One region of the Paenibacillus sp. J22P143 genome, then DNA from elsewhere that is predicted to be linked to it. Evidence: riboswitches for the same ligand, from Rfam matches in the RefSeq annotation. Region 1 holds a riboswitch; the other holds the start of a gene.

Region 1 (19,399 bases):
GACGAATGTTTTGCGTGTTGTTGCTCAGCCACTCCATATTTTTGAACAAATCGTCCCGACTGTAGCTGCTCAGCTCAAAATTGTTCGTCATCACGATCGCTTCCGTCGGACACACCTCTGTGCATAGGTCGCACAGAATACAAATTTCGAAGTTGATGTCATACGTATCAATGACCTTTCCCTTTTTCTCAGGGTCTGGGTTCGCTTTTCCAGTTAACGTAATACACTCCGTCGGACATACACGCGCACATTGATTGCACACGATGCATTTCTCGGGATCAAAATATTGAATACCACGAAAGCGATCCGGCATTTTAATCGGAACTTCTGGGTATGCGTACGTTACTTTCTTCTCAGTCAAGTGCTTAAACGTGAAGCCTAAACCTTTCATAATGCCCTTCATGTGTTTCAACTCCTTAAAGTTTTGCGATAGCAAAACTGACTTCGTTTCTCTTAAAAGATGGTCATGATGATCGCTGTCAGCAGCATGTTGACCAGTGCCAGTGGTAACAGCACTTTCCAGCCGAACCCCATCAGTTGATCAATTCGAACCCGTGGCAGTGTCGCCCGCAGCCAGAACAGGAAGAAAACGACCGACGAGAATTTCAACAGGAACCAAATGACGCCTGGAACAAAATCAAGGAATCCAAATGGCGCATGCCACCCACCTAGGAAAATCAGAGAGATGAGTGAAGCAATGACGAAGACGTACACATACTCGGATAGCATGAAAAAAGCGAAGCGGAAACCGCTGTATTCCACGTGATAGCCCGCAACAAGCTCGGATTCAGCTTCCGGTAAGTCGAAAGGCGTTCGATTGAGCTCTGACACACCCGCAATCACAAAAATAATGAAACCGAGGATCTGAGGAATGAAATTCCATTGCCAGAAGCCGCCTGATTGATGGTCGACAATTGTATGTAGATTCAGGCTGCCCGTCATCATGACCACGCCAACGACCGAGATAACGAGCGGAACTTCATAGCTGATCATTTGGGCTGCGGAACGCATCCCGCCCAGCAATGCATATTTATTGTTGGAAGCCCAACCGCCAAGAATAATCCCAATGGTTGAGATCCCTGTTAGTGCTACGTAGTAAAGCAATCCCACATTTAAATTCGCACCAAACATCCGATCCGAGAACGGGATCGTCGCAATGATCGTAAAGGATGGGATAAAGGTAATGATGGGTGCGAGAATGAAAAGCTCACGCTCGGCTTTTTTGGGAATCGTATCTTCCTTAATGAGAAGCTTGAATACGTCAGCGACACTCTGCAGCAGCCCGAAAGGCCCTGTCCGATTCGGCCCAATACGCAGCTGCATCCAACCAATGACTTTACGTTCAAAGTAGATCGCATAGGTAACGAACCCCAATACGAGCATTAGCATCACGATGCCCCAGAAAAGGAATACGAAGAAGTTCGTCCACGTCAGACTCTCTTCCAACAGGTTGACCATTAGGCATCCACCTCCCCAACGACAATATCGATGCCGCCCAGAATCGTAATGAGATTGGTCATCGACTCACCAACTAATAGCTTGGGCAATATTTGCAGATTCACGAAGGACGGTCTGCGGAATTTCAAGCGGTAGGGCTCTTGCTTACCTCGGGAAATAATATGACAGCCAATTTCTCCGCGCGGAGACTCAATTGCTGCATAGATTTCGCCTTCTGGCGGGCGAATGACTCTTGGCACTTTGCCCATGGTTTCGCCACCCTCAGGGAACACGTCTAATGCTTGCTCCAAGATGCGAAGCGACTGTTTAATTTCTTCCATACGGATCAAATAACGGTCATAGCAATCCCCGCCATTACGCACAGGCACATCGAACTGGAAGCGGCTGTATAGGCTGTAGGGCTGCGTTTTGCGAATATCCCAATCTACACCGGTACAACGTAGGTTCGCCCCGCTAAGACCATATGCAATGGCTGTCTCAGCGTCATATTTACCAACACCCTTAATCCGGGAAAGGAAGATCTCATTTCCGGTGACTAGTGTGTGATACTCTTCTAATTTGCCATACATATACGGCACGAATTTCCGTACTTTCTCGATCCAGCCTTCTGGTGCGTCCCATTTCACGCCGCCTACACGCATGTAGTTGTACGTTAAACGAGCCCCGCACAATTCATTGAATAGATCGATAATAATTTCACGGTCACGGAACGCATACAAGAAAGGACTCATCGCCCCGATATCCAGCAAGTACGTTCCCCACCACACCATGTGAGATGCGATACGTTGCAGCTCCATCACGATTAAGCGAAGGAATTCCGCACGTTCAGGGATTTCTAGCCCCATCATTCTCTCTACGGCGTTCACTAACGCGTAATTGGTCGTCATCGCCGATACATAGTCCATACGGTCCGTGTAAGGGATGATCTGGGTATAGCTGAGGTTCTCAGCCAATTTCTCTGTTCCTCTATGTAAGTAGCCCATAACGGGTATTGCTTCTCTAATGATTTCACCATCCAGCTTGACGATCACGCGGAAAACGCCGTGCGTACTTGGATGCTGAGGACCAACATTTAACAGGAGTTCTTCTGTCCGTAACACGTGCTACACCTCCGGGTCAAGCGGTTCGTAGTCTTTGCGCAGTGGATGACCCACCCAATCATCAGGCATCATGATCCGTACTAAGTTCGGGTGGCCAGGGAAATCGATGCCGAAAAGGTCAAAGGCTTCGCGCTCGTTCCAGTTGGCCGTCGGCCAAACATCAGCTACCGAAGGTATGCTGGCTTGCTCGCGGTCTGTCTTCACTTTCACACAAAACTCATGCTTGTGTGTGAGGGAAAGCAGATGATACGCCACCTCGAGGTGCGTCTCTTGGTCCACACCAGAGAGATTGCGCAAGTAATCGCAGCGTAGCTCTTCGTGGTTGCGGAGCGTCAGCGCGGCCTGCGGCCAGCGCGAGCTGTGAATGACCACGTAAGGGCGATGCGCGTCCCTTTCGTTGATGAAAGCGTCGACGACGGCGTCTTCGCCTGCCTCGGCTTTCAAGATCGTCACCAACCGGTCCAGCAGCGGCTGGTTCGGTGACGGCTCCTTCGGCGCAGCTGGCTCCGCCGAATCGGTCTTCGCTCCGCGTGCTGCGGCACGCGCGGCGCGGGCTTCTGCGGCGGCCTGGGCTTTGGCCGCCGGATCTTCGCTGCCAGCGTCCGCGGACGCAGGCGTTGTTGCCCCGGCGGGCGCAGGCTCGCCCGCCTCTGTGGCCGCGCGCGCTGCGAAGCGCGCGGCTCTTGCCGCGGCGCGCTCAGCCGCCGCGTCCGTAACTGCTGCGCCAGCCTCAGGCGGCACGGGCTTGCCCTCTTCGGGAGCTGCCTCCGTCGGAGGCGGCTCAGTGGCTTCCGCTTTACTCTCCGTCTTTGCTTCGTCTTTGCTCTCCGTTTGTACCACGTCACTGCTTTCTACACTTACTTCCGCTTTACCTTCGGCATTGCTCTCCGCTCCAATTTCCTCTTTCGCTTCAGCTGCGCTCTCTACATTGCCTTCCTCTTTTCCATCCTCACCAACAGGGGGAGTCGGAACCGCCGCTTCTTCCGGCTTTTTCTCCTCGCTCATCGATTGGTCACCTGCTTCCCAGTCTTCGCTTCATAGCGAATCTTCTCCTGAAGCTTGTTAATCCCATAGATAAGCGCAGCCGGATTCGGTGGGCAACCAGGGATATACACGTCCACAGGTACGATTTGGTCGACACCTTTAACAACCGAGTACGATTTCACATAAGGTCCGCCTGCTGTTGCACAGGAGCCCATCGCGATAACCCATTTCGGTTCAGGCATTTGCTCATAAAGACGGCGCAGCAAAGGAGCCATTTTCTTCGTAACTGTCCCTGCCACAATCATGACATCTGATTGCCTAGGTGACGTACGGAAGATGACTCCGAATCGGTCTAAATCATAGTGAGATCCGCCAGTTCCCATCATTTCGATCGCGCAACAAGCCAAGCCAAAGGTCAATGGCCAAAGCGAATTACTGCGAGCCCAAGCTTTAACCTGCTCCAGTGTTGTCATAAATACATTGCGGTTTATTTCTTCCCGTTCTTCGGGGGAAATCGATTCTAAACTGAAGTCCATCGCAGCACCTTCTTCTTCCAAGCGTATATTAATCCTATGGCAAGCAAGGCTACAAAAATACACATTTCGATTAAAGCAAACAATCCAAGCTGATCGAAAGCAACAGCCCAAGGATAGAGGAATACGGTCTCCACATCAAAGATGACAAACATCAAAGCGTACAAATAATAACGAATGTTAAACCGGATTTGCCCCTCACCTACAGGCTCATTACCACTCTCATACGTCGTGTACTTCTCATCGACGGGTTTACTCGGTCTTAACCATTTGCCAATCGTCAGCGCTACAATGGGGAGAACAATGCCTAACCCAAGGAAAATCGCTACGATTACATAGTTATTTGTATACATCATGTGAATGTAACCGCCTCCAATTCTTATTTGCGTTTCTTACCCTTTAAGTAGTTTTGGTAATAATCACCTATATTAGTATAACAAAAAGGGGGTTATGCGTCGACATTAATTCTTTCACGTTAAGAGTAGCATACCACGTAGACGGGTAATACTATTCATTGGGCTTGGGCATAGCGGCTCTTGCCACATTCCCTATTTTGATACAAGAGAGGACTGATTATTCACATGGCAACTGGATCAAATGCTAATCACAAACATAGAACCAATGACAAAGTTACCGAAACAGGTCGCTATCGCGATGCCGACGGGCAGAGCATTCAACTAACAGCAGGCGAAACCTTCCCACCTTGCCCGAAAACAGGGGAATCCACCATCTGGCATCACGCTTAAAATGAAGCATTCACCTATGCTGCTCCTCTCATTAGAGAGGGGCAGTTTTTCTCTTCCCATTTAAACGCAAAAAAGCGGAAGAACCGAAGTTCCCCCGCTTTTAACCATATATTTATTTCCCGGACACTTCGATACGAGTCACTGCTCTTTGTAAAGAAGCTTCAGCACGTTTGAAATCCACGTTATCTTGCTTGTTATCCGCAAGACGTTTCTCCGCACGGTCTTTCGCTGCCTTCGCACGATCAATATCAATTTGTTCAGGTAGCTCGGCGCTTTCCGCCAAAATAACCACCTTATCCTTGCGCACTTCCATGAAACCGCCGTTCACTGCAATGACTTCGTCTTTAGAGCCCGTTTTCTTCACAGTAATCGGTGCAATTCTCAGTGGAGTGACCAATGGAATGTGATTCGGCAGAATTCCAAGCTCCCCTTCAGTACCCTTCACGCTAACCATGCTCACTTGTTCAGCGTACACTTTGCGCTCCGGTGTAACAATTTCCAGTAGGAATGTACTCACTTGGATTCTCCTTCCTTAGAGTTTAGCAAAACCCGTCGCCCGCTAGATGCCAAGCTTACAGTGTTTTTGCTTTCTCGATAGCGTCCTCGATCGTTCCAACGTTGTGGAAAGCTACTTCAGGAAGGTTGTCGTGCTTACCTTCAAGGATTTCTTTGAAGCTGCGCACAGTTTCTTTCAATGGTACATAAAGACCTGGGAAACCGTTGAACGGCTCAGCAACGTGAAGCGGCTGAGACAAGAACAAGCGGAGACGACGCGCACGGTGTACAGTCAATTTGTCCTCATCGGACAACTCATCCATACCCAAGATTGCGATAATATCCAGAAGCTCTTTGTAACGTTGAAGAATTTGTTTAACGCCTTGTGCTGTTCTATAGTGATCTTCGCCAAGTGTTTCTGGCGTCAAGATACGGGAAGAAGAAGCAAGTGGATCTACCGCAGGGAAGATACCTGCTGCAGCAATACTACGCTCCAAGTTCGTTGTTGCATCCAAGTGGGCGAAAGCCGTTGCAGGAGCCGGATCCGTATAGTCATCGGCAGGAACGTAAATCGCTTGAATGGAAGTAACGGAACCTTTTTTCGTGGAGGTAATACGCTCTTGCAATTGACCCATTTCTGTAGCTAGGGTTGGTTGGTAACCTACCGCGGAAGGCATACGGCCTAACAAAGCGGAAACCTCAGAACCTGCTTGTGTGAAACGGAAGATGTTATCGATGAACAGAAGAACGTCTTTACCTTCTTCATCACGGAAATACTCAGCCATTGTCAAACCGGACAAAGCTACGCGAAGACGCGCGCCTGGAGGCTCGTTCATTTGACCGAATACCATCGCTGTTTTTGCGATAACGCCGGAGTCTTTCATCTCGTGGTAAAGGTCATTACCTTCACGAGTACGCTCTCCAACGCCTGCGAAAACAGAGATACCGCCATGCTCTTGTGCAATGTTGTGGATCAACTCTTGCATCGTTACGGTTTTACCTACACCCGCGCCGCCGAAGAGACCGATTTTACCACCCTTAACATAAGGAGCCATAAGGTCGATAACTTTAATACCTGTTTCAAGAATCTCTGCTTTTGTCGACAAGTTGTCGAAAGCTGGAGCTTCTTTGTGAATGCCGCTTGTTAATGTACGGTCAACTTCTTCGATTCCATCAATCGGATCTCCCAATACGTTAAACACGCGACCTAGTGTTGCTGCTCCAACTGGTACAGTAATTGCAGCTTTTGTATCTGTAGCTACTGCTCCACGCACAAGTCCGTCAGTTGAGGACATTGCGATACAACGAACCAGGTTGTCACCAAGGTGAACTGCTGCTTCGACTGTCATTGTGGATAGTACGCCATTATCATTTTTTTCAATCTTGATGGCATTCAAGATTTCAGGGAGTTGTCCGCGTTCGAACTCAATGTCGACGACTGGCCCTGTAATTGTTACAACGCGCCCTTTGCTCATGGTTTCCCTCCTAAGAAAAGCTTTGCTTCCGTAGAAGCTTCATTGTTATGCGTTCGCGTTCGCTCCAGCAACGATTTCCGATATTTCCTGGGTAATCGAAGCTTGACGCGCACGGTTGTAAGCTAATGTGTAGCCGCTGATCATTTTCGTTGCATTCTTCGTAGCGGAGTTCATCGCTGTCATTCTCGCACCAAACTCACTTGCTTTACCTTCCAGTACCGCACTGTAAATAAGCGTTTCTGCATATTTAGGAAGCAATACTTCCAGAACACCTTCTGGTGATGGCTCATACTCATAACTAGCAGCAGCCACGCCAGTAACTTCTTCCATAGGAAGCAGGCGGATCATCGTTGGAATTTGGGTAATCGCATTTTTGAATTGGTTGTATACCAAGAACAACTGGTCATACGTTCCGTTTTCGAAGTTTTTTACTGCTGCTGAAGCGACAGATTTGATATCCGCGAATTTCGGTGAATCCGGAACACCCGTTACTTCTTCTACAATTGGCATGTTGCGTTTGCGGAAGAAGTTACTGCCTTTACGTCCGATTACAAAAATCGAATATTCAGCTGTTGATTTATGGTTTTCACGAATCTCGGTCATGACCTTCCGCAACACGTTAGCGTTGTAACCTCCGGCCAATCCACGATCCGAGGTGATTACTAAATAGCCTGTCTTCTTCACTTCGCGTGTCTGTAACATCGGGTGTTTGATCCCTTTGCTTCCAGCTGCGATGCTTTGAACGACTTCTTTCAACTTGTCTGAGTAAGGACGCGCTGCTTCCGCAGAACGTTGTGCTCGTCTCAAATTTGCTGCAGAGACCATTTCCATCGCTCTCGTAATTTGCTTCGTGCTTTGTGTGGACTTGATTTGGCGCTTAATCTCGCGCATTCCTTTTGCCATACCTGCTCACCTCTCTTTTGAGGCTTAGAAAAGCCTTCATTCGAAGACCTGAATTCAGGCGATCAGCCTGCCCAGGATTAACACGGTAGGCAGAGCTTCACTTCAACATGAAGCTCTGCCATCATGATTTATACAGAAGCTGCGAAGCTCTTTTTGAATTGAACAATAGCTTCTACTAGCGCTTTATCGTTATCCGGAGTGATATCCTTCGTGTCACGAATGCTGTGTAGAATTTCTGGACGGTTCGATTCCAAGTAAGCCAAGAATTGACCTTCAAAACGTGTAACGTCTTGAACAGGAAGATCATCCACATGTCCTTTAACAACTGTGTAAAGGGAAGCAACTTGCTTCTCCAATGACATCGGTTGGTGAACACCTTGTTTCAAAATTTCAAGCGTACGAACACCACGGTCCAAACGCGATTGTGTAGCTTTATCCAAGTCAGAACCGAATGCAGCAAATGCAGCAAGCTCACGATATTGTGCCAAGTCAACACGAAGTGTACCGGCAACTTTTTTCATCGCTTTCGTTTGTGCAGAGCCCCCTACACGGGATACAGAGTTACCAACGTTAACCGCTGGACGCTGACCTGAGTAGAACAAGTCGGATTCTAGGAAGATTTGTCCGTCCGTAATCGAAATTACGTTCGTTGGAATATATGCTGAGATATCGCCTGCTTGTGTCTCAATGAAAGGAAGTGCAGTCATAGAACCGCCACCTAGCTCATCATTCAATTTCGCAGCACGCTCTAGAAGACGGGAGTGTAAGTAGAAAACATCCCCTGGATAAGCTTCACGACCCGGTGGACGACGAAGCAAGAGGGACAACTCACGGTAAGCAGCTGCTTGTTTGGACAAGTCATCATAGACGATCAAAACGTGCTCGCCTTTGTACATGAAGTACTCGCCCATTGCGCAACCTGCGTACGGAGCCAACCAAAGCATTGGTGAAGGCTCAGAAGCAGAAGCTGTTACAACGATTGTGTAGTCCAAAGCGCCAGCGTGACGAAGTGTTTCAACAACACCTACGACAGTGGATTGCTTTTGACCGATAGCAACGTAGATACATTTAACGCCGTTGCCTTTTTGGTTGATGATCGCATCGATTGCAATCGCTGTTTTACCTGTTTGACGGTCACCGATGAGCAACTCACGTTGTCCACGGCCAACTGGTACCATCGCGTCAATCGCTTTGATCCCTGTTTGCATTGGCTCATGTACCGATTTACGGGCCATAACGCCTGGTGCTGGGGATTCGATTGGACGGAATCCAGTTGTTTCGATAGGACCTCTACCATCGACTGGTTGACCCAATGGGTTAACAACACGGCCTAGTAGTGCATCACCTACAGGGATTTCCATGATACGGCCAGTACGTTTAACTTGGTCGCCTTCACGAATATCTTTGTAAGGTCCGAGAATAACGATACCTACGTTGCTTTCTTCCAGGTTAAACGCGTAACCTAGAACGCCACTTGGAAACTCAAGCAGCTCGCCTGCCATTACGCTTTCCAAGCCGTGAGCACGAGCGATACCATCACCAACTTGAATGACTGTACCTACATCAACCACTTGGATATCGGAATTATAGTTTGCTATCTGTTGTTTAATCAATGAGCTGATTTCTTCAGGTTTGATACTCAACGAACTTCACCCCTATTCTTACAGTGCTTGTGTTAAACTAATGCTTTGGACAAGCGGTCTAACTTGCCTGCCAAGCTTCCATCATATAAACGATCACCGATACGCACTTGTACGCCGCCGAGCAGCTTAGGCTCAACCACGGACGAAACACGAATCGTTTTACCTGTTACTTTGCTAAAATGTGAAGCAATTTCCGCTTGCTGTGCATCTGACAATACGAATGCTGAGTAAACGATAGCGCTCGCTTGTCCAAGAGCTTCATTCGCAACCTTCGTAAAATCACTCACTAAGGCATCCAAAATGGATAGTCTTCCTTTATCAATCAAGACTAGCAGCGTGTTCCACACCGGTTCGGAAACTTTGCCTTCGAAAATCTGCTTCAGCAGGTCCGTTTTAGCGGTATTCCCGATGTTCGGATGGTTCAGGAACTTCTGCAAGTCTGCATTATCCCTAATCGCACTAGCTACAGATTTAAGCTCATCTTCAACTTGGGAAATCAAATTCTTTTCCTTCGCTACTTCGAATAAAGCTTTGGCATAACGCTTCGCTACGACGATGTCACTCATACGTTGCCTCCTACCTCTTTGAGGTAATGCTCAACAAGTTTTTCTTGTGACTTTTCGTCGATTTGTTTCTCAATAATTTTGGATGCGATCAGAACGGACATCGCGCCAACTTGGCTGCGAAGAGCGGCAACCGCTTTGTTCTTCTCATTTTCGATATCCTTCAACGCTTCGTCTTTCAGACGATTCGCTTCTGCACTAGCAGCATGAATAATATCATCCGCTTGCTTGGAACCTGTGTGTTTCGCTTGCTCAATAATATCGTAAGCTTCCTTACGAGTTTGTTGCAGCGCTTGCTTTTGTTCCTCTAACAGTTGATCAGCTTGTTTACGGCTTGTTTCAGCTGTTTGAATCTGTTCTTTAACCAATTGTCTGCGTTTTTCCATCATGCCAAACAGAGGACCGAACGCAAATTTGGAAAGCAACACATATAGAATCAAAAACGCAATTATTTGTATAAAAAATGTGGACCATTCAATATGCAACAAGTAACGTCACTCCCTTCTGATAACGTGGGCAAAACGAAGGCGTGGTGGCGACTGTGGCCATCAACGCCAAACGCTTTCTTATGCTTTCCCCATGAACAAGAACGCAAGAACCAATGCAACGACTGGCATAGCCTCAACTAGACCTACCCCGATAAACATTGTTGTTTGAAGCGTACCACGAAGTTCTGGTTGACGGGAAATACCTTCCAAAGCGCGACCTACGATCAAACCGTTACCAATACCTGCACCTAGTGCTCCCAAACCGAATACGATACCTGCTGCTACTAATGCTATTGCTCCCATTGATAAAATCCTCCTCTAAACTCTTAGGTTTTGTTTGTTTTATTAGTGACTCGAGACTACCCGAGGTAAGTCTAATTGCTTAGTGCTCTTCATCGTGAACTAACGCTTGCGAGATATAAACCATGGTCAGCATCGTGAATACGAAGGCTTGAATTGCACCTACGAACACACTGAAGCCCTGCCATGCAACGAGAGGCACAACACCAACCGGGCCTAACCCCATGATGACAGCTATCATGATTTCACCTGCATAGATGTTACCGTAAAGACGGAAGGCGAGCGTAAGCGGCTTGGAGACAACTTCAATTAAATGAAGGATCAACATTGCCCCTTTAAACTCAAAGTAATGCGCAAAGTAATGCTTGGTGTTTCGTGTAATCCCTAAGTAGTGGCTAAGGAAGATTACAATAAGCGTAAGCGCTCCAGTAACTGCGATATCGGCTGTTGGTGATTTCCACCAAGATGCGTGATCTTCCGTTACAATTGAGAAAGGAAGGCCGAGCATGTTACCGATAAAGATATACATGATGAGCGTAAGACCAAGTGCAATAAATCCCTTACCGTGCTTGGAACCGATTGTGCTTCCGATGATGCCTTCTACAAACTCAATCGTCCATTCCATGAAGTTTTGCATTTTCGAAGGATTCGATACGGAAAGCTTACGAGTACCAGCGAATGCAAGAATTAATACAATAACCGTGGTTATGCTGATCATCATCAGTGCTGATGCATCGAAATGAAAACCTAACCACTCAAACCCTGGTGCATGATGTTCCATATTTTCCATTTTCACCCCTTTCATCCGTTGAAGTTACATCGTGGAATTACTTCTTAGACTTCCTAATAGAAAGAATACCCAGTACGAGTGTTGCCAATTGAGCAAAAAAGTATCCAACAATCGTCGTGGTTATTGCAACATGTTCGGGATACCTGACGGCAACCAAACCTACAAACCCAGCGATTGCTGCCCTTGTCAGAAAGCCAAGGGTTACCTTGCGCCCTGACTGCTCTATCGCAGCTGCTGCCAGCTTGCTAATCTTCCAGGCCAGAAACCTTGCACTGATCATACTAGCAATGGAGCCAAGCATGAGTCCTGCAATGTAAATGCGGTAATCGACAAGAAGCGCCCATGCAGCCAAACAAAAGGATAAAAAGAATAGAAACACATTTTGAACCGTTTTCAGAGTGGCTGAAAAGTCGTCCATCATAGCCCTCCGTACTGCTTTATCATGAAGTAAATGCTAATGACGCCGGTTACAAGCCCAAGTAAAAACCCGACTAACAACCAGATCTGTCCACCTAGTGCGCCAGTTAACCAATCTCCGAAGAAATATCCGGCTGCCAAACATACGACAAGGTCTATGCCAATTGCACTAGTTAACGCTACTGCCCGCCAAGGATTATCATTGGAATTTGGCCGTTTCATTGCACCCTCCTGGGTGTTTTCCACATGGGAAAACGCGTCTCGTAGCTTATCTGCTACGAATCCTCATTCATTGTATCGAAGCCATGCTAAGTTTGTCAATTGACGGAACTTCATTTGTCACATCTTACAAAACTCCTTAGAGCCTTGCGGCTCTAGGGTTTGCGCGTTTTCAAACCGAACAGTCGAACTGTACGCTGTAGCGTTTGTCATGATTTTGTCACGGTTAGAAAGCTTCTGGGCGTTCCTTAGTCCTACCGAAGTGATGGAGAATCGCTTGAACAATGCGTTCTGACGCTTTTCCATCTCCGTAAGGGTTCGCAGCTTGGCTCATTTTATTGTACAATTCTGGATCTGTCAGCAGCGCACGAGCACGCGTATAGACCGCTTCTTCATCCGTTCCAACTAGTTCCAATGTTCCTGCTTGGATGCCTTCTGGACGCTCTGTTGTATCACGTAGAACCAGAACTGGCACACCGAAGGAAGGCGCTTCTTCTTGCAGACCACCGGAGTCCGTTAGAATCATATGCGCGTGTGGATAGAAGTTATGGAACTCGAATACATCAAATGGCTCTACTAGCTTGATGCGTGGGTGATTACCTAGAATCTCATGTGCTGGTTCTTTTACCGCTGGACTCAAATGTACGGGGTAGACAATGGCAATATCTTCGAACTCATCAGCAATACGCTTCACAGCACGGAAGATTTGGCGATGTGGCTCACCTTGAGATTCGCGACGGTGCGCTGTCATCAGGATTAATTTGCGACCAGCCGCCCACTCCAGTACTGGATGATTAAATTCTTGTTGTACCGTATATTTGAAAACATCCGTAACGGTATTGCCCGTCACATAAATTTGCGACTCTGATTTGTTTTCTTTACGTAGATTATCTGCAGATTGCTGTGTGGGTGCAAAGTGAAGATCAGCGAGAACACCCGTTAATTGGCGGTTCATCTCTTCTGGATACGGGGACAATTTGTTCCACGTCCGAAGACCCGCTTCCACGTGTCCTACTTGGATCTGTTGCATGAAGGCTGCATAGCTAGCCAGGAATGTTGTTAGTGTATCCCCATGAACAAGAATAAGATCTGGCTTTGCTTCTTGGAACACAGGCTCCAAGCCTTGCAGCACGCGCATCGTGATTTCGTTCAGCGTTTGGCGATCCTTCATGACATTGAGATCAAAGTCAGGTGTGATTTTGAAAATATCAAGCACTTGGTCCAACATCTGACGATGCTGTGCGGTTACGCAAACCAGAGACTCAATGTGCTCAGGATGCTTCTCCAGCTCGAGAATGAGCGGAGCCATTTTGATGGCTTCAGGTCTTGTTCCGAAGATCGTAATCACTTTTAGACGTTTCATCGGTTTCTTCTCCCCTTAAAGCTTTCTATTAAGAAAGCTATCTGCGTAAGCATTGAATTTTTAGAAAATTAATCCGTTCCGTATAGTCGATCCCCAGCATCCCCGAGACCTGGCACGATGTAGCCATGATCATTCAAATGATCATCAACGGCTGCGACGTAGATATCGACGTCAGGATGCTCTTTTTGAACCGAAGCTACACCCTCTGGCGCTGCGATTAGGCACATTAGCTTAATGCGCGTACAACCTCTGCGTTTCAGTACTTCAATTGCTGCGTTTGCGGATCCGCCTGTAGCGAGCATAGGATCAATAACAAGTAAATCCCGCTCCAATACATCGGTAGGCAGCTTCACATAGTATTCAACAGGTTGAAGCGTATCCGGATCGCGATAGAGACCGACATGGCCTACTTTTGCAGCTGGCATCAGCTTTAACACGCCGTCAACCATCCCCAAACCTGCTCGCAAAATAGGGATCAGCCCTAGCATTCTGCCTGAGATAACTTGGCAATCTGCTGTTGTCACCGGGGTTTTCACTTGCACTTGCTGCAGTGGAAGGTTTCTTGTAATCTCATAAACCATTAAGGTAGCAACTTCATCGACAAGCGCTCTGAAATCCTTGGTTGTCGTGTTCTCATCCCGAATATAAGTAAGCTTATGTTGGATAAGCGGATGATCGCAAATATGTACTTTACCCATATGTTCCTCCCTAATATAAGCTTGTAGGTCAGGCAAACCTTGTCCATTATATCATATGTTATCCAACTTATCTGCTATAGAACCAACAACTATAAAATACAAAAAACCTCGTCACCGCCACTCTGCATCGAGAATGGGGGAATGAAGTTTTATCATCGAACGAGCACGAATTGCAGCCCCGTCAATCCGCAGCTGACGTAAGATGGTCTGAAGTTTTAGGGACGTAGGGGCTATTCGCGCAAAAACAAATAAAAGACCAGCTCCAAAGAGCTGGCCCCTGCAAATAATGATTAGTACGTCAAACCTGGGTAAAGCGGGTATTGCGCTGTTAGATCCGATACCATACCACGCGCTTTCTCAAGCGTAGCTTCGTCTTTCGGGTTTTTCAATGTAAGACCGATGACTTTCGCGATTGTTTTCATCGCTTCTTCGTCCATACCACGGGAAGTCACAGCCGGTGTACCCAAGCGAATACCGCTTGTGATGAACGGGCTTTTCGGATCGAAAGGAATCGCATTTTTGTTCGCTGTAATACCAATTTCATCAAGAACGTGCTCTGCGTCTTTACCTGTGATGTCCAGGTTACGCAAGTCAACCAACATCAAGTGGTTATCCGTACCGCCGGAAACAAGGTTGATGCCTTCAGCTGTAAGAGCTGTCGCCAATGCTTGGGCATTGTTGATGACATTTTGACCGTACACTTTGAAATCTGGTTGAAGTGCTTCACCAAAGGAAACAGCTTTAGCTGCAATTGTATGCATTAAAGGACCACCTTGGGAACCAGGGAATACGGCTTTATCAATTGCTGCAGCCCAAGCTTTGCGCGTAAGAATCATACCGCCGCGAGGACCGCGAAGCGTTTTGTGTGTTGTTGTTGTTACGAAATGTGCGTGTGGCACTGGGTTCGGGTGCAAGCCAGCTGCAACAAGACCAGCGATATGCGCCATATCGACGAAGAATAATGCGCCTACATCGTTCGCAATGGAAGCCATTGCTTCGAAATCGATCGTACGCGGGTAAGCACTTGCGCCAGCAACCAACATGCGAGGCTTATGTTTGAAAGCTGCTTTACGAACCTCATCGTAGTCGATGCGGGAATCTTTTTCGCTTACGCCGTAAGCTACGAAGTTATAAAGAATACCGGAAGCATTAACTGGGCTACCGTGTGTTAAGTGACCACCATGCGCAAGATTCATACCTAGAACTGTGTCACCAGGGTTTAGCGCAGCCAAGTATACAGCCATGTTCGCTTGTGCACCGGAATGTGGTTGAACGTTCGCGTGCTCAGCACCGAAAAGCTCTTTCGCACGATCACGAGCGATGTCTTCCACGATGTCGACGTACTCACAGCCACCGTAGAATCTTTTGCCTGGGTAGCCTTCAGCGTATTTGTTCGTTAATACTGTTCCCATAGCTTCAAGAACCGCTTGGCTCACGATGTTCTCGGAAGCAATCAGTTCAATTTTGTCGCGTTGGCGGCCTAGCTCAAGATTCATGGCTTCTACGATTTTCGGATCTTGCTTGCTTAAAAAGTTTGTCATATTGAATTCCTCCTAAGGATGATTATCAAAAGTAAATTAGCAATCTGCATCAGGTGCAGCTTGTTGATAAAGTTGATCCGCCTGATCAGCGGAGTATACAGCTCTAGTACCACCGATCAGCTTCGGCCGAGCGAATGCCATCGTGACATAAGCCTGGCCAATATGGCGAACCGGCGGCCTTGCGGGAACAGCGACTCTGCGCAGATGCATGCCTATCAGCGTTGAGCCGATATCGATGCCCGCATGCGCCTGAATTGTCTCAACAACGACCGGCTTCACGAAGTGTCTGTACGCATAGGAAGCCATCGAGCCCCCGGCCTTCGGCACGGGAATCACGGAGACAGGCTCCAGCTGCGGCGCTAGCGCCAGCAACTCTTCCTCCACAACCAGCGCACGATTCAAATGCTCACAGCATTGAAACGCCGCATGCAGCCCAAACTCACCGCAGATGCGCTTAACCGTCTCAAAAATCGGCTTCGCCGCATCCAGCGTACCCGATGTCCCAATCCGATGCCCGAGAATTTCACTCGTGCTCGTGCCGATCACCAAGATGTTGCCGGGACGCAAGCTGCCAACCGTAATCAGCTCACGCAGGTTCGCTTCCAAAGCTTCTGCTATAGGTTCATACATCGAATCTGTCATTGTGGCTCCCTCATCTCTAGGGATGTACCGTGAAACGATCTTCGATACTCTGTACTTTGTTAATCCGATTCTTGTGCCGGACACCTTCCGAGAACTCGGTTTCCAGCCAGATTTTGACGATTTCTTCCGCTACGCCAGGACCAACAACACGTTCACCCATCGCTAGCACGTTCGTATCATTATGTTCACGCGTCGCTTTCGCTGAGAAGAGATCATGCACAAGTGCACAACGGATCCCTGGAACCTTATTCGCGGCGATGGACATCCCAATGCCTGTTCCACAAAGCAGAATGCCTTTGTCTGCTTCTCCCGAAACAACTTTTTCGCAAACTTGAAGTGCATAGTCTGGATAATCGACGGAGTCGCCGCAGCTGCATCCGAAATCGATCACTTGATGACCTAATGATTCAATAAAAGGAATGATAACATCTTTCAAACGATAGCCTGCATGATCAGCACCTAAAGCAATTTTCATAACTTAAACGCTCCTTTTGACTTGTTCGAATTCGACCATCCTATTATATCCCAAAGCTCACCAAAAACGAAAAAAAGAGCGCACACGCTAGAAAACGCGCGTTGCTCTTGTGCCCAGGCGACCGGCCGTATAGCTCAATGCTCCATTGTGGTTAACCCCACTCGTCGCCAGTTACATTGAGTCTTGCTTGTTACTTGTATTTTATCGCATTCCCTGCGATGTGTAAAGCTATATTGACCTATCTCAGTTTTTTCACCAATTTATCCAAGCTCCGGCCAATTTCTTCGGCTGTATACCGATAATCAGCTAATGACCCGCCATACGGGTCGGAAATATCGTAATCTGGCATGATATTTTGTAGTTCGTACAGGCGACTTCTTTCCTCGACCGATACCGTTTGGGACAGCGCCTGTTTCAGTTGAAGCTCCGTCGCAAGCTGCTCCTGCTCTTCAATCGCCTTGAGAATACGAGCATCGTCCTCTACATATTCTTTGAGCGTATACGTCTTCTCGATCGCTTCAGGGAAACGCCCAATCACTGTACGTTTATGCCCTGTCGTCATTGTCAGGATCAGATCCGCCCAATCGACGTCAGCCGCGGTAATCGCTAGAGAACTGATGGATTCCTTAAAGCCCGCTTCATGAAGAAGCGACTGGCTGTTTCTCGATATCGGACCACCTGTCATGGCCGACACACCTGCTGAACGAACCTCCGCCGCAAGCCCCTCTTGATGCACCCTCATACGCAGCAAACCTTCAGCTAACGGACTGCGGCACGTATTTCCTGTACAGACAAATAGAATTCGCAACATGAAATCCTCCTTGAAATAAACGGCTGCACCGTCCGTTATTACCCGTATTGTATCACAGCAAAAACTTGATCCCAAACCCTAATAGGATAAGTCCACCGAATGCCTCACCATATTCCCCAACCCAACCACTAACTCGTCTGCCCAGCAGTAAGCCTGCTATCGAAAGCAAACCACCAAACAGACCAAATATGAGCACCGTAAGCACAATGTCCGTGGCAAACATCCCGAGAGAAACGCCCACAGAGAACGAATCTATACTAACACTTAGGGCAAAAATGATGAGTCCCCATAGCGTCCGATGATCGAATGCCGTAGCTTCTTCCCCACGTACCGAGCTGTATACCATATGCGCACCGAGCAGAATAAGTAAACAACCCCCTGCAGCCGTAGCGACGTTACCCAGAAGGAGGGACACATACTGCCCCATAAACATCCCCATCAGCGGCATGAGCACATGAAAAAGTCCGATGACTATGCTAATTTTCAAAATATCGATCAGACGAATGCCCTTCATTCCTATGCCAATTCCTAACGAAAAAGCATCTAGGCCCAAAGCAATCGCCATAATCCCAATTGTCATGAGTTGCCCAACTTGTACCCCAGATGCGAGCATAGCACGATCCCCCTTGTCCACGATTCTTTCTCAAGATATGCGGACAAACTGGGAATCATGCTAGTCACAATAAACGGCTACGACGTCCTACTTGGACGGTAGCGTTTATCCAGAAATATACAACAATTTAGTGCGTGAAACTTATACAATCTTATATTTTAGAGACGGATCCGCTCATGACCCGCTGCTTTCAGCAGTCGATTCATAATCGCACGGCCAATACCGGAATCTGGAACACCTTCTGCGACAATATAGCTAATACCTTTATGATCAAAAGTCCGCAGAGCGGCATAAAGCCCCCGAGCTATCGTTTCCGGCTGGGATAAGGAGCCGCACGCGAGTACGAGATCCGCCCGATAGCACGCTACTCTTTCTTCGAACGTGAGAATGCCCGTCGACTCCCCTCGTGACTTCGCGGCATCGATATCGCGTTGAATCCACGCTGAAACTTCCTGCCCATCATCCCCTTGAACGATGTGCATAAAGCCCTTCGGCGCATAATGTGTGTACTTCATACCTGGTGCGCGAGGGGTATCCAAGGCTTCTACCTCAGTCGGCTCGGACACATGAATATGCATTTCTGGCAAAACCGCTTGCAGCTGCTCAGCTGTCACGCCACCCGGCCTCAGTATAAATAACTCGCCATTTACAAGTTGAATAACCGTGGACTCCACGCCAACACCCGTTGCACCCCCGTCTACAATTCCGCCAATCTTGCCGTCCAAATCATCACGCACATGCGAGGCTAGTGTCGGACTCGGTCTGCCCGAGCTGTTCGCACTTGGTGCTGCTATAGGCAGCCCTGCTTCTCGCAGCAGATGCAAAGCAACCGGATGGTCCGGTATACGGATCCCCACCGTTTGCAGCCCCGCTGTGACTAACGGCGAAAGGCTACCTGCAAGTACAGGTAGCACAATGGTTAAGGGTCCGGGCCAGAAAGCCTTCATAAGAGCTTGATGATCGGGGGTGAGACAATCGGCTTGCACAAGGCTTGGAAGCTGCTTCACATCAGCTATATGTACAATTAAAGGATTGTCGGAGGGTCTTCCTTTTGCCGTAAAAATATGTTCCACGGCTTTCGTATTCGTCGCATCAGCGCCTAAACCGTACACCGTTTCAGTTGGAAAAGCGACCGTTTCCCC
Region 2 (11,422 bases), on a different contig from region 1:
CATTCGAGCTCCTGTATCAGACCCTCCATGACACCATCCGGCTTATAGCGATGCCAGTAATCGTGGAAACGGAATAACGCTATGCCCGATGCTTCCAGCAGTTCTCTCTTTTCCTCATAGACCGGATCATCTTTCAGTTTTGTCCGATCATCATGATGTGAAAAGAATGGCCCTTCATGAGCAATAATTAGATTCGCTCCGCGCTGTATGGCTTGCTCGATGACAAATTGCGTCGGCATGAAGGCGGTCACAATCCCAGTCACCTCTGTGTCTGGATTACCGAACGTCAGCGTATCGACAGTTTGCTCAAGCCTTCCTACCGGATTAATTAACGCTTCGATTATCGCTTTCATATTTACACTCATTCGTAGCCCCTCATGTCACTAGTGTACTTACCTCTCATTGATATGATTAATCATAACATGAAGCGTGGTCGATAAATCAATTTCATAATGTGACTTTAACTTCTCGCCTCGTTCGTTTTTAAGCACTCTGACGACAGGTCTTGATGGAATATAAAAGTTTTGTCGACAGACAACGCCAATTTCTCCCGTGCTTAACTTAACACCTTGCCCCACCGGGAAAATGGCTACTTTATTTCGAAATTGCATCACTTTTTTGATATCAAATAAACTTCCAGCATTCGCATATAAAATCTCCAACGCGTAATGTGGTGCTATGGAATTCCGGTAGGCTCTAGGATGGGTCATGGCGTCATACGAATCAAGCATCCCGATCCAACGCGCATACTCATGAATCTGCGTACCTTTGAGATGATAAGGATAACCACTTCCGTCCATACGCTCATGATGCTGCAGCGCACATATTGCAGTCAGGGATGGAATACCAATATCCTCTTTGAGCATGTTAAATCCTAATTCAGTATGTTTCTGAATTTCGAGATATTCACTTAAAGACAAATTTGCACTACTTAACAGTAACTTTGATGGGATCTGAATATTACCCACATCGTGAAGCATCGCTCCAAGTCCAAACTCAGTTAACTCCTTTTGTGAGTACCCATTTAGCATGCCAAGTTTCGTTGCATAGACACACACATTGATCGCATTTTGACAAAAATGCTGTTCCAACGTGGTTGCTGGAGCCATATTTAATGTGGTGATAGAGACAAGACTTTGACTCCCCTTCTTCATATCTTCAATCACTTTAGATATTCCCTCGAATAGCAATCGCGATATTTCTGTCGTGTTAGCCGATCCCCCCAATGTTGAGGTTGCGCTGAATTTAGTGAAAACCTTGGACAACGCCATTCGCAGCAAAGCGCGGGTATCTTGTTGGATCGACTCTTCTATTGGGATGTCTTCGGTTTCTCGATCTTCAATATACAAGAAGTCAAGCCCCATTTGAACTAACTTTTTAATCATAAATTGTGTAAGTTCTACTCGATGTCCAAGCATAACTCGTCCATGTTCGGACAAAACGGCTCTTCCAATCCGCATGCCCGGTTGGCATAGGGCCGTAGGAACTATAATCATGAACACTACCTCCGCCAAAAGATACATTTTTATCTGTATTCTTTTTAAGTATACGGAGCCGAACAAAAAAATACTGTCGAACACTGAAAGCTATGAAAAAAATATTCTAACACTCGCTTAATTTTTAAAACTATATTTCTACACCTGTTTGACGATGTTTGAATGTTAGTTTTTCATTTTCCGCTTTCCCCAAGGCTTAAACACAGAAAGCAAATACATAGCAATTAATGAGATGATCTGAAGTCCTATGCCTATGCCTATGAATAACGATATCGTGTTAACCACATATGCCCCTTGATTCGCACCTTCTCCCCCCACAAGCTTCTAAAGCAAATATTAAATATTCATAAACTAAGCTAGAGGTTCTCATTAGCGTTGAGAAGGTTCGGCAAGGTTTAATTTCGGATTGTATAGTTTATTTTGCTTTAGGAAAGTTTTCAAACTGCTGCTTTTAAAATGAACAGCAATAACCTCATGTTCTTTCGTAAAAATGAGTAGCGTTGGGAAATAGGTTTTGGATGAACTTATAAATATCACCACTTCTGTAACAGTTCCAGTAATCCATTCAGTATTAATCTTGTACGGAGGTGTAAGCGGAATCTTAATGGCGATCCCTTCACTTGGTTCGATTGCAAATGATACTACGGTACCATTTACAGCATTCAGCCATTCCTTAATCTGGTCCTGCAACGAGTTGGAGTTGGGTATCGTCAGGATGATTTCGCCTTTATGAATATCGAAAACTTCGGCACCATCTGATGCTTCTACAGCTTGAGCAAACAAGAGACTGCATACAACTACAAGAAATAACACGCGCTTCAACCTTTTCAACACTTTAGTCAACCTCCATTCGCAGCTAATATGCCCAATTTCCTGTTAATTCCTCAAAAATATGTAATCCCCTTTCTTTTACTACAATAGAGTGGAAGAGAATGTCATTCCTCTTCTCCCACTCTATTCTCCTTCTGACCGCTGACGAAAACAACAATTTTACCATATTATTGAAATTCGAGTGATATCTTCTTGTGACAGTTCATTCCCCAACAAAACTTCCATGAACGCAAGTTCAGTAACTGCCTTGATCCCATGCTTGGTACCAGCTGGAATTTGCAAAACATCGCCTTCCTGAAGTCTATACAGTTTGTCCTCCATAAGAATCTCTGCGCTGCCTGACAGAATCGTTAGGCTTTCCTGTCGATTACCATGCAAGTGATAACTCGTATGCTTCCCTTGGGTGAGTTTCACAATTTTAATCATGCTTTCTTTTCCTTGAGGTTCATCCCTCCAATATTTCAATGTCTGATAAGTTCCCCAGCTTTTCTCCCCATACATCGGCATCGGTGACACTTGTGTGAGTCTTTCCTTGATCAGATGGGCTTTCTCCTTGTTCGCAATCAGAATACCGTCTGAATTTGCCGCGACAATGAGATCCGAGACGCCAATGACTTCAATGGGATAGGGTAGTTCATTAATGAGATGCGTATTGACGGAATCATTAGATATTCTACCCATGCCTATAATGCTATCTTTCAAAAGAGGGGTTAGCGCTTTCCAGCTGCCCACATCTTGCCATGAACCATCATACCCCATGACAACAGCATGTTGATTGCGTTCAACAACTTCACGATCGAAGCTTGTATTTGTAAGGTGTTCATAAATGGCCAGCCATTCCTCCACTTGGGCTGGATGCCCCTTGTCCTTCAAATAGGAAAGCATGAACCTTAAGGGAAATGCAAATACACCGCAGTTCCACAAAGCATGCTGTTGGATTAACTGAGCAGCAGCTTCCTCATTCGGCTTTTCTTCGAAATGATCGACAAAAGCAAATCCATCGCTGTCCATGGGGAGCACTGGTACAATATAACCGAATTGATCAGAGGGCATCATAGGTTTCGTACCTAGAAGAGCTAGATTAGCCTTAGAGCGTGAAATGACTTCGGGAAAGCGATGAAGTAGACGGAAAAAGGCGGAATCCACATAAGTGTCTACGGGTAGAATACATATCGTTTCATCCGCATCAACTTGCATGCACACATGCAGATACGTGGCAGCTAAAGCGATGGCTGCATAAGTTCCTCTTTTATAGGGTTCACTTATGATAGGAATGTGCTCGCCGACATAATTTCGCGTTATCTCTACTTGACTCTGATGTGTGACGATGCAAGTGGATTGCAGCAAGCCCGCCTCATCCAATTGTTTGCATATTCGCTCAATCATGGATTCTCTAACGCCATCTTCGGATTTCAAAAGCTTAAGAAACACCTTGGAACGGATCTCGTTGGATAAAGGCCAGAGCCTTTTTCCTGATCCCCCGCATAATAGTACAATACGCAAGCCAAATACTCCTTTCCTGCGGAACATCACGCTTCATCCTTATTTCTTCGATTGAATGACTTTCTCAACCACATGCTTCATCAACATCCCCGCACGTTTCCAGGATAGATGAAGCACATCACGTCTTCCATGTCTTCCTTTTCGCTTGCATAGCTCAGGATTCTCGTATGCATTCCTCATAATCATTCTCAAGCTATGATGATCTGGTTCCGCCCATAGTTGACCCTTTTCTGCAAATAGATAGCTGAATGATCGTGAGATCGCGTGCTTACTGTTCATGCTAATGGAGGGGTTCTTCAGCTGAAAAGGTACGAGGAACGAGTTATTATGTGTTAGGAAATCCATTTGCCCGCCCCAAGCCGTCGTGATGACAGGGGTACCGCTAGCCAACGCTTCAAGAAAAGGCAGCCCAACACCCTCGCCTCGCGTCGGAAGAACGAAAGCATCCCCAAGTGTATATAAACCTTTTAGCTGGCTCTCGCTAAGTCGTCGACCTATAATGACAACGGGAGCTGTATCTTTGTATATACCCAATCTTTTTTTGTATTGCCCTATTTGGCGCTGGATCCATTTCTCATTCTCATAGGGCTCATATCCGTTTGTTTTGATCACAAGAATAACGTTATCTTTCGAGGAAAACTCTTCCCAATACGCGCGTAATAAGCCTTCTGGATTTTTACGGTGCTGGAAGCCGAATACGGATACGAAAGTAAACTTGCCTGCCGCGCGCGGCAAAACAAACTTCTTATTGTTCGGATGAAATACTTTGGTGTTTACGCCATGAGGAACGATGTAAATTGGAACGGTTACACCGCTATTCTGAAGTGCCCGCTTATTATGTTGCGTGGGTACACATACCGCATCGAATTTGTTCATATGCGAAAGCCATTCATTGGGTGTCTTACTTGTTTCCCAAACGGTATTTAAAATAATGGCATCGTATATACTTCGCGCACTCCCCCACTGCATATAGCTCGGAACATCATGATAGATAAGCACTCGTTTACCTAAGGCTAGTTTTTTACCATGTCTCAAATGGCCAACCCTGACGTCAACACCTCTCCGTTTGAGGGAAGCAGCATAGGTTCTACTTGCATAACCAAGACCGCTCGCTTTGTGAACAGGTCCCTTCCAAACCACCACATATGGCTTCATACAGACACCAACTTGAGGGTTTTAACATACCCTTTGCGTTTATGAAGCGATATGGACCGATATCTTTTGGCCAGTGAAGCCATCCTTGAAGCGGTAATTTGGGAGTTACCCAAATGTAAGCTCTTATTCAACGCAGGCTTCAAAATCATCTTGTTAGCCACGGACGAATACAGGAAATTGCCATAGGTTTCGAATTCTGAAAAAGCAAACTGTTTGGATCTATTCATACTTTTCATAATCGCCGAATACCAGCTGGTGTTATGTTTGGACTCAATGGTTTGTTTCAATTGCTTGACTTTCGATTTCTCGAACAACATGTAATGGGTAACGAAGGACAATCTGGCTGAACGATTTCTTCCCATCAATTTTCGATACGTATTGAAATATTCGCCTTGACTCCAGTTCCGGCAGTAAAATACGGTCTTATTGCCCACTTTGAAGACATGCGGACGAATGAGTACGGTATCAGCATCAATGACCATATAGTATTTGGACGAGCACAAGGTATCGCCATTCAGCTTAAGTAACTGCTGATAAAACCATCCAGTCCGATCCCATGTTTTGGATTGATAATGGATATCCTTTTTCGTGATTGGAAGAACCGTATCTTCATGAACGAAACGACATCCTTTTCTCGCACATAGATCAATAATTCGTTGTTTCCATGGAGCTATAATAATGATTTCACCAATCGGATGCTTAACATATTTTCTTACTGCATCAATCACTAGGGGGAGTGTCCCCAGATCCTTCTCAATAGCTGGGATTAGCACATCAATTTGAGGTGCATGACCAAGCTTATCTTTAATCTGCATGAACATTCGCTCATCTCCATTATTCAAACGTATGGATTATCATATGTCGGTAGAAAGAAATGGCATGGGTTAAGAGGCAGAATGACGCCATAAAAAAAGCCGCCAAGGATAAGATCCTTGACAGCCATTACATCTTATACAATTTATTCCAAAAGCCCGCTTAACTCCGAAGCTTTTATTTCGGCATTCGTTTTATTCCCAGGCGATAAACCAAGACGTTGTGTCATTTGCTGGCTAATGTTCCCAAGCCTCTTAGTATGCTCTGTTGCTGATTGAATGATTGTCCGATTCGACTGTTCAAATAAATCCAATGCAGCGAAAAGATCGGTCATTCCTCTTTCGATCGAGTCCATTTGTAACCCTGGTTTCCCAAGTAACTCGTTCGTTCTTTGCGTTGTTTCTTTCAACAATCGCGAGTTATCCTCGAACATTTTATTGAGCGTTGAATTCGCGGAATTGACAGCTTCAATGGTTTGTACTTGATCCTCAATCGCCATAGAGATCATGGCTGAGACCGTAAGCAGATTCTGTGTTTTATCGATGGTCGCATCAACGGCATCAATGAGTTTATCGTTATTGTCATTGATAATGTCTGTTCCTGCAATCGCTTGTTGATACAAGATGACCATCTCTTGAAAGGACTGGATGCGCGTCACAACCTTACGAAGTCCTCTCTCCAAATGTGTTTTACGATGTTCATTCTCGGGCTTGGCAATTTCGACTTCGAAAAGCTGCTTTAAGTTCTCACCCATGGCAATCCGCATTTGCAAATTGTATACGGACTCAATTGAATTTTTCTTCAACGTTTTCATATAAGCCATATTCTCTTCAAGCGTTTCCTTCCCATTTCGAAGGGATTGCACGATGGCATTGACGTTTGTTTTCACGGATTGATACTTGTAAATATAGTTCTTCAGAGGCGTCTTTTTCATCATTTTCTCAAAAAAACCAAGCTGTTTGCTCTTACTCAACGAATCAATTTCGCCGCGCAGCTTCAAAATATTGTTTTGGACCTCTGAGCGTTTGCCTGACATCAATTCATTTACAGGACGTTCTAGCATAGCTAAGGATTGTCCAGCCTGCTCCATGGTTTTGGAGCCCATACGTCCGATGGAATCCATTAAGGTTTCTAATTCCATTGTATCCGTTGAAGAGACTTTCTCGAGCAATTGTTTCGCTTCTTGTTCAACTTTCTGCAAATCTGTCGACTTTAATTGCACCAATTGGGTTGTCAAGGTTCCATACCTCCTTTAGTCTGTTGAACGATAGCGTTGTTGGATCAAATCCATGCGTGTTTGCAATTCAATTAAATCTTTTTGTTCAATGGTTTCTACATAATCCGAGAGTTTGGAGTTGATATCTTTGATACCGGTAAGCAGAAGTCGACGATTTAATCTTTTCGCTTCCCCACCCAACTTCAGAAAGGGATTAATCGCACTATTGAGGTCCTTGAAGATCAATCGTTGTATGTTATGATTCATATTTGCATCGTTTAGTTCTTTTAACTGCGGAATCAATCGACCTACCCTGGCAAGTAAGCTAAGTGTCTTTTCGACGATTTCATCATCTAAGGTATTCTTCTGCCCCTCTGAGATGATCGTTTCTTCGATCACATGGATATACTCGGAAATGGGTCCCCAAAAAGGATCATTTTCCGCTTTGTGTTCAATTTCCCTTGGAGCCGGATTGGAACTAGAAGCTTGAGGCTTATTCGAGTTAGGCTCACTTATAGGAACTGGCATCGTTGTCCCTTGTAGGGCACTGGAAGATCGCGTAAGTACGTAAATACTTCCTAGCGACAACGTAGTTGGCACTAATAAATTAATGGACTCTGGTAAAAACCCAGACGTAATGAGACTGACGACATATCCTGCAATCGAGATGCCTGCAGCGACTTTGAATTGCTTTTGCATGATACCTTCACACCCCTGTTCCATCATGTTACCCAATAAAATCATATATGCACTAGCGATTGATGTCAATTTATAACAGTAAAATAACTAGCTAGAAAAAGATTCGTCGGAAGGTGTCAACGAATCCTATAATGATTAATCAATCATATACAACCGAACTAATTCATAATTTTCCGTTCATATAAGTTCGCGCTCCAACCGTTCCCTTCGAATCTCCCTCGAAATATTAAACCAAGACTGCGGTAATAGTCATTCAGTGTTACGTTATTTGCCATGCAATCTAATCGCAGCCAAGCTTTTCCTTTGTCCTTAATGTAGGCTTCTGCCCAAGACAATAACCTACTGCCATAACCTTGCCCCTTATATTTTCGCGAAACAACTAAACGGTGTACATAACCAGCATCGTCATGAAACATGTCTCCCCAAACCTCTTCGTACGCCCAATGGATGGAAAAACAACCTACAAGCTCACCGTTCAGACTGGCAACAAACACTTCTTTTTCTTGAATAATTGACTCAAAATACGCCCTCGTGTACCGATCTTCACGCCACTGTGTGAACCCCTTGGCGGATTGAATCCATTGGGCTGCTTCTATATATAATTTCTGCATGTCTTCCAAATCGTCTAGATGTGCTTTTCTTATGACCAACAACTCGTTTTTCTTTTCAATGTTGCGCTGGTTTGGCTCTTGCAACGCTTCTTTTTGCCATTGATACTCTATCTTTGAAGCAGTAGCGATTGCCCGCACTTCGCCAACGGTATAAACATTGAAATCCTGTCCCCAGTTACTCGATACGGCGAACACATCGTACGGACCTGCCATATCTAACAGATCTACCTTTTCATAAATAAGGACTGCCACATTCCTAGCTCGTTCCATCGCATACCCCTCCTTGAAATAAAAAAGCATTTGATCCATTGATCAAATACTTTGCCCAGGCGAACGGCTTATGGAATATGTGCTCCCCCGTAGTGATCTACGTTTCGCCAGTTACACATACCAAATATTACCTTAATTATATTCGGAAGGTTCAATGAAAATCAATAGAAATTCATCAGTAAAGCTTCTTCCGATATCTGTTTCTTAGGCGATAGTGCTTTTTCATCAGAATCCGTTGCGGCAGGTTTGCTCCAAAGGCAGCGTAACGATATTGACGGATATCCCCAAAATAACTAGTTCAATCTGTATTACACCATCATTTAACCCTCAATGTCGACCTTCGTCACGAATTTCTCCGTACCGAACTCATACCCAGCAAACCAAACTTTTATCTGTTTTCCGACAGTGATGTCGGAGAATTGCGCATGTTCGCTTCCCCTCCATACTTGAGTAAACGGAAGAAGTCTAAGATTCACCCCATCGACTTCAAGGATGCGTTCCGTGTTCACGCCTTCGCCAGTTGTAACTAATCCTGTGACCTTGCCGCTAGCATCACCAATGCCTTGGTCCAGTGCGATAATTTCAAGGCGAAGCCCCGTCGTTTGACCAGGGTAACTCGTTAGCATTAAACCTTCTGCCCACACCTTGACAGTTGATCCGATCTGAACCTCATTCGGTTGCAGCTTCTTACCTTCAAACTCAATATTTGCATCGTCTGACATGCTATACCACGCAGCATCAGGCATTTTCTTGTCTTGGCCTATGAATTTATCGGATGATACGACTAAAAACCTTCCCTTTTCGTCAACAGCAGTAATTCTCCCACTCATGCCAGATTGCACATCAATCGTATAGACCGTAATGTTAAGCGGAAACTTGGCGCCAATCGCCTCATAGATGGCTTGTTTTAGTTTGGCTTTCTCTGCGTCCGACAGTGATTTGTCATGTTCGCCTACGCGGCGCACCTCCAGAAAGGCTTCTTGGTCAGTACTATAGGAGGACTGAGGTTTGACTTGATGTTTTTCAAAGACTGCATGCAAAGTGGCTAGCTGATTTGCATATTTTTGTAGGTCTTCTTTTGAAACATACTTCAGCTTTGAAGGTGTCTCATGCTGCAGAATAGCTCCTCCGTTAGGATCCCCTACATTTCGTTCACCGCAACCTGCTACCAGTACACCAACAAGAATCGTACATTGTAGTGTTTGAAACCAATATGCCTTATTCCACATGAAATAATCCCTACTTTCTTCCACGCATTCATTTTTCATTTTCAATCCCAGTTGTATGTATTAGACGATCATTCCCTTATTAAAGTTTCTAATTCCAACACTTCTTTGATAAAATGAAAAGGAGAAGCCATCACGCTGGAAAATCGATAAGGAGTGTTTTCTATGGCATACGAAGCCAAAATGAAAGAAACGGATAGCAGCGTCCTTGAGTTTATTGAAAATGTCGAGAGCGTGAAGAAACGTGAAGATGCCTATAAATTATTAGATATTTTTACAGAAGTGACAGGTTATGAAGCGAAAATGTGGGGTCCTAGCATTATAGGATTTGGCACTTATCATTACAAATATGAGTCAGGACATGAAGGCGATGCACCACTAGCTGGTTTTTCCCCGCGGAAAGCCAAAATCAGCTTATATGTTGCGCCAGGTGATACGCGTCGTGAGGAATTATTGAAGAGCTTTGGCAAACATGAGGCTACTAAAGGCTGCGTCTACATCAACAAAGTAGCAGATATCGATGTAGAGGTTTTAAAGGCATTAATAAGCCAATCCGTCTCATTTATGAAAGAACTCTACCCGAGTCATGAGTGAAATAAAAACAGCAAGCATACTAGATGCTTGCTGTTTTTATTTATTTCGCTTGAATATAACCTTCAGCTTTAAGCAATTCGGCGATCAGAACAGCACCACCCGCTGCGCCGCGTAATGTGTTATGCGATAATCCAACAAATTTATAATCAAACATGGCATCCTCGCGCAAACGCCCAACCGAAACACCCATACCGTGCTCAATCTCGCGATCAAGCTTCGTTTGTGGTCTATTCTCTTCTTCAAAATAAGTGATGAACTGTTTTGGCGCACTTGGCAGATTCAGTTCCTGCGGACGTCCTTTGTAATTCAACCAGCGGGAAAGAATTTCTTCCTTCGAAGGCTTATTCTCGAAAGAGGCAAACACAGTAGCCAAATGTCCATCCGTTACTGGAACGCGGATACATTGCGTTGTAATCAGAGGAGAACTCGCTTTAATGATTTCATTATTTACGATACTACCCCAAATGCGAAGCGGCTCCTGCTCACTTTTCTCTTCTTCCCCACCGATGTAAGGGATAACATTATCTAACATGTCCGGCCAATCCGTGAAGTTTTTACCAGCTCCAGAGATCGCTTGATATGTCGAAGCAACCACGTTAGTTGGCTTAAAATCTAATAAGGCATGAAGGGCTGGCACATAGCTTTGGATCGAACAATTTGGTTTCACTGCAATAAATCCAGTCGATGTTCCAAGACGTTTTCTTTGCGCAGCAATGATATCAATATGCCCGGGATTAACTTCTGGGATAACCATCGGAATGTCAGGCGTCCAGCGGTGAGCTGAATTATTCGAAATAACAGGAGTACCCGTTTTGGCGTAGGCTTCTTCCAACGCTTTAATTTCGTCTTTTTTCATATCAACGGCACAAAAAATAAAATCAACCCCAGTGGCAACCTCCTCCACTTTCGATGCATCTTGAACGATGATTTGTTTCACATTTTCAGGAATCGGAGTAGCCAATTTCCATCTGCTTTGCACTGATTCTTCATATGTTTTACCTGCTGAGC

The links. Region 1 has a riboswitch for ZMP and ZTP ahead of rpiB (ribose 5-phosphate isomerase B). Riboswitches for the same ligand answer to the same signal wherever they lie in the genome.
Positions count from the first base shown of each region.
Region 2: another riboswitch for ZMP and ZTP. It lies ahead of AC58PQ_RS21815 (GNAT family N-acetyltransferase); the one in region 1 lies ahead of rpiB (ribose 5-phosphate isomerase B).

Region 1 is NZ_JCAUAQ010000011.1:21,850-41,248, reverse strand. Features, by position in the region: gene nuoI (NADH-quinone oxidoreductase subunit NuoI) at 1-403, opposite strand, end outside; gene nuoH (NADH-quinone oxidoreductase subunit NuoH) at 454-1,458, opposite strand; gene AC58PQ_RS16675 (NADH-quinone oxidoreductase subunit D) at 1,458-2,558, opposite strand; gene AC58PQ_RS16670 (NADH-quinone oxidoreductase subunit C) at 2,562-3,563, opposite strand; gene AC58PQ_RS16665 (NuoB/complex I 20 kDa subunit family protein) at 3,560-4,078, opposite strand; gene AC58PQ_RS16660 (NADH-quinone oxidoreductase subunit A) at 4,063-4,428, opposite strand; gene AC58PQ_RS16655 (F0F1 ATP synthase subunit epsilon) at 4,934-5,338, opposite strand; gene atpD (F0F1 ATP synthase subunit beta) at 5,394-6,791, opposite strand; gene atpG (ATP synthase F1 subunit gamma) at 6,837-7,694, opposite strand; gene atpA (F0F1 ATP synthase subunit alpha) at 7,823-9,337, opposite strand; gene AC58PQ_RS16635 (F0F1 ATP synthase subunit delta) at 9,370-9,903, opposite strand; gene atpF (F0F1 ATP synthase subunit B) at 9,900-10,385, opposite strand; gene atpE (F0F1 ATP synthase subunit C) at 10,467-10,691, opposite strand; gene atpB (F0F1 ATP synthase subunit A) at 10,771-11,469, opposite strand; gene AC58PQ_RS16615 (ATP synthase subunit I) at 11,516-11,896, opposite strand; gene AC58PQ_RS16610 (AtpZ/AtpI family protein) at 11,896-12,117, opposite strand; gene wecB (non-hydrolyzing UDP-N-acetylglucosamine 2-epimerase) at 12,341-13,477, opposite strand; gene upp (uracil phosphoribosyltransferase) at 13,546-14,175, opposite strand; gene glyA (serine hydroxymethyltransferase) at 14,466-15,716, opposite strand; gene AC58PQ_RS16590 (TIGR01440 family protein) at 15,753-16,358, opposite strand; gene rpiB (ribose 5-phosphate isomerase B) at 16,375-16,833, opposite strand; ZMP/ZTP riboswitch at 16,938-17,018, opposite strand; gene AC58PQ_RS16580 (low molecular weight protein arginine phosphatase) at 17,072-17,644, opposite strand; gene AC58PQ_RS16575 (manganese efflux pump MntP) at 17,697-18,257, opposite strand; gene AC58PQ_RS16570 (L-threonylcarbamoyladenylate synthase) at 18,416-19,399, opposite strand, start outside.
Region 2 is NZ_JCAUAQ010000019.1:104,880-116,301, reverse strand. Features, by position in the region: gene AC58PQ_RS21855 (Nif3-like dinuclear metal center hexameric protein) at 1-365, opposite strand, end outside; gene AC58PQ_RS21850 (HD-GYP domain-containing protein) at 393-1,496, opposite strand; gene AC58PQ_RS21845 (hypothetical protein) at 1,866-2,330, opposite strand; gene AC58PQ_RS21840 (sugar phosphate nucleotidyltransferase) at 2,487-3,830, opposite strand; gene AC58PQ_RS21835 (glycosyltransferase family 4 protein) at 3,870-4,985, opposite strand; gene AC58PQ_RS21830 (DUF6492 family protein) at 4,982-5,806, opposite strand; gene AC58PQ_RS21825 (toxic anion resistance protein) at 5,944-7,035, opposite strand; gene AC58PQ_RS21820 (hypothetical protein) at 7,051-7,713, opposite strand; gene AC58PQ_RS21815 (GNAT family N-acetyltransferase) at 7,872-8,594, opposite strand; ZMP/ZTP riboswitch at 8,641-8,719, opposite strand; gene AC58PQ_RS21810 (DUF3221 domain-containing protein) at 8,915-9,823, opposite strand; gene AC58PQ_RS21805 (DUF1801 domain-containing protein) at 9,986-10,414, shown strand; gene asd (aspartate-semialdehyde dehydrogenase) at 10,455-11,422, opposite strand, start outside.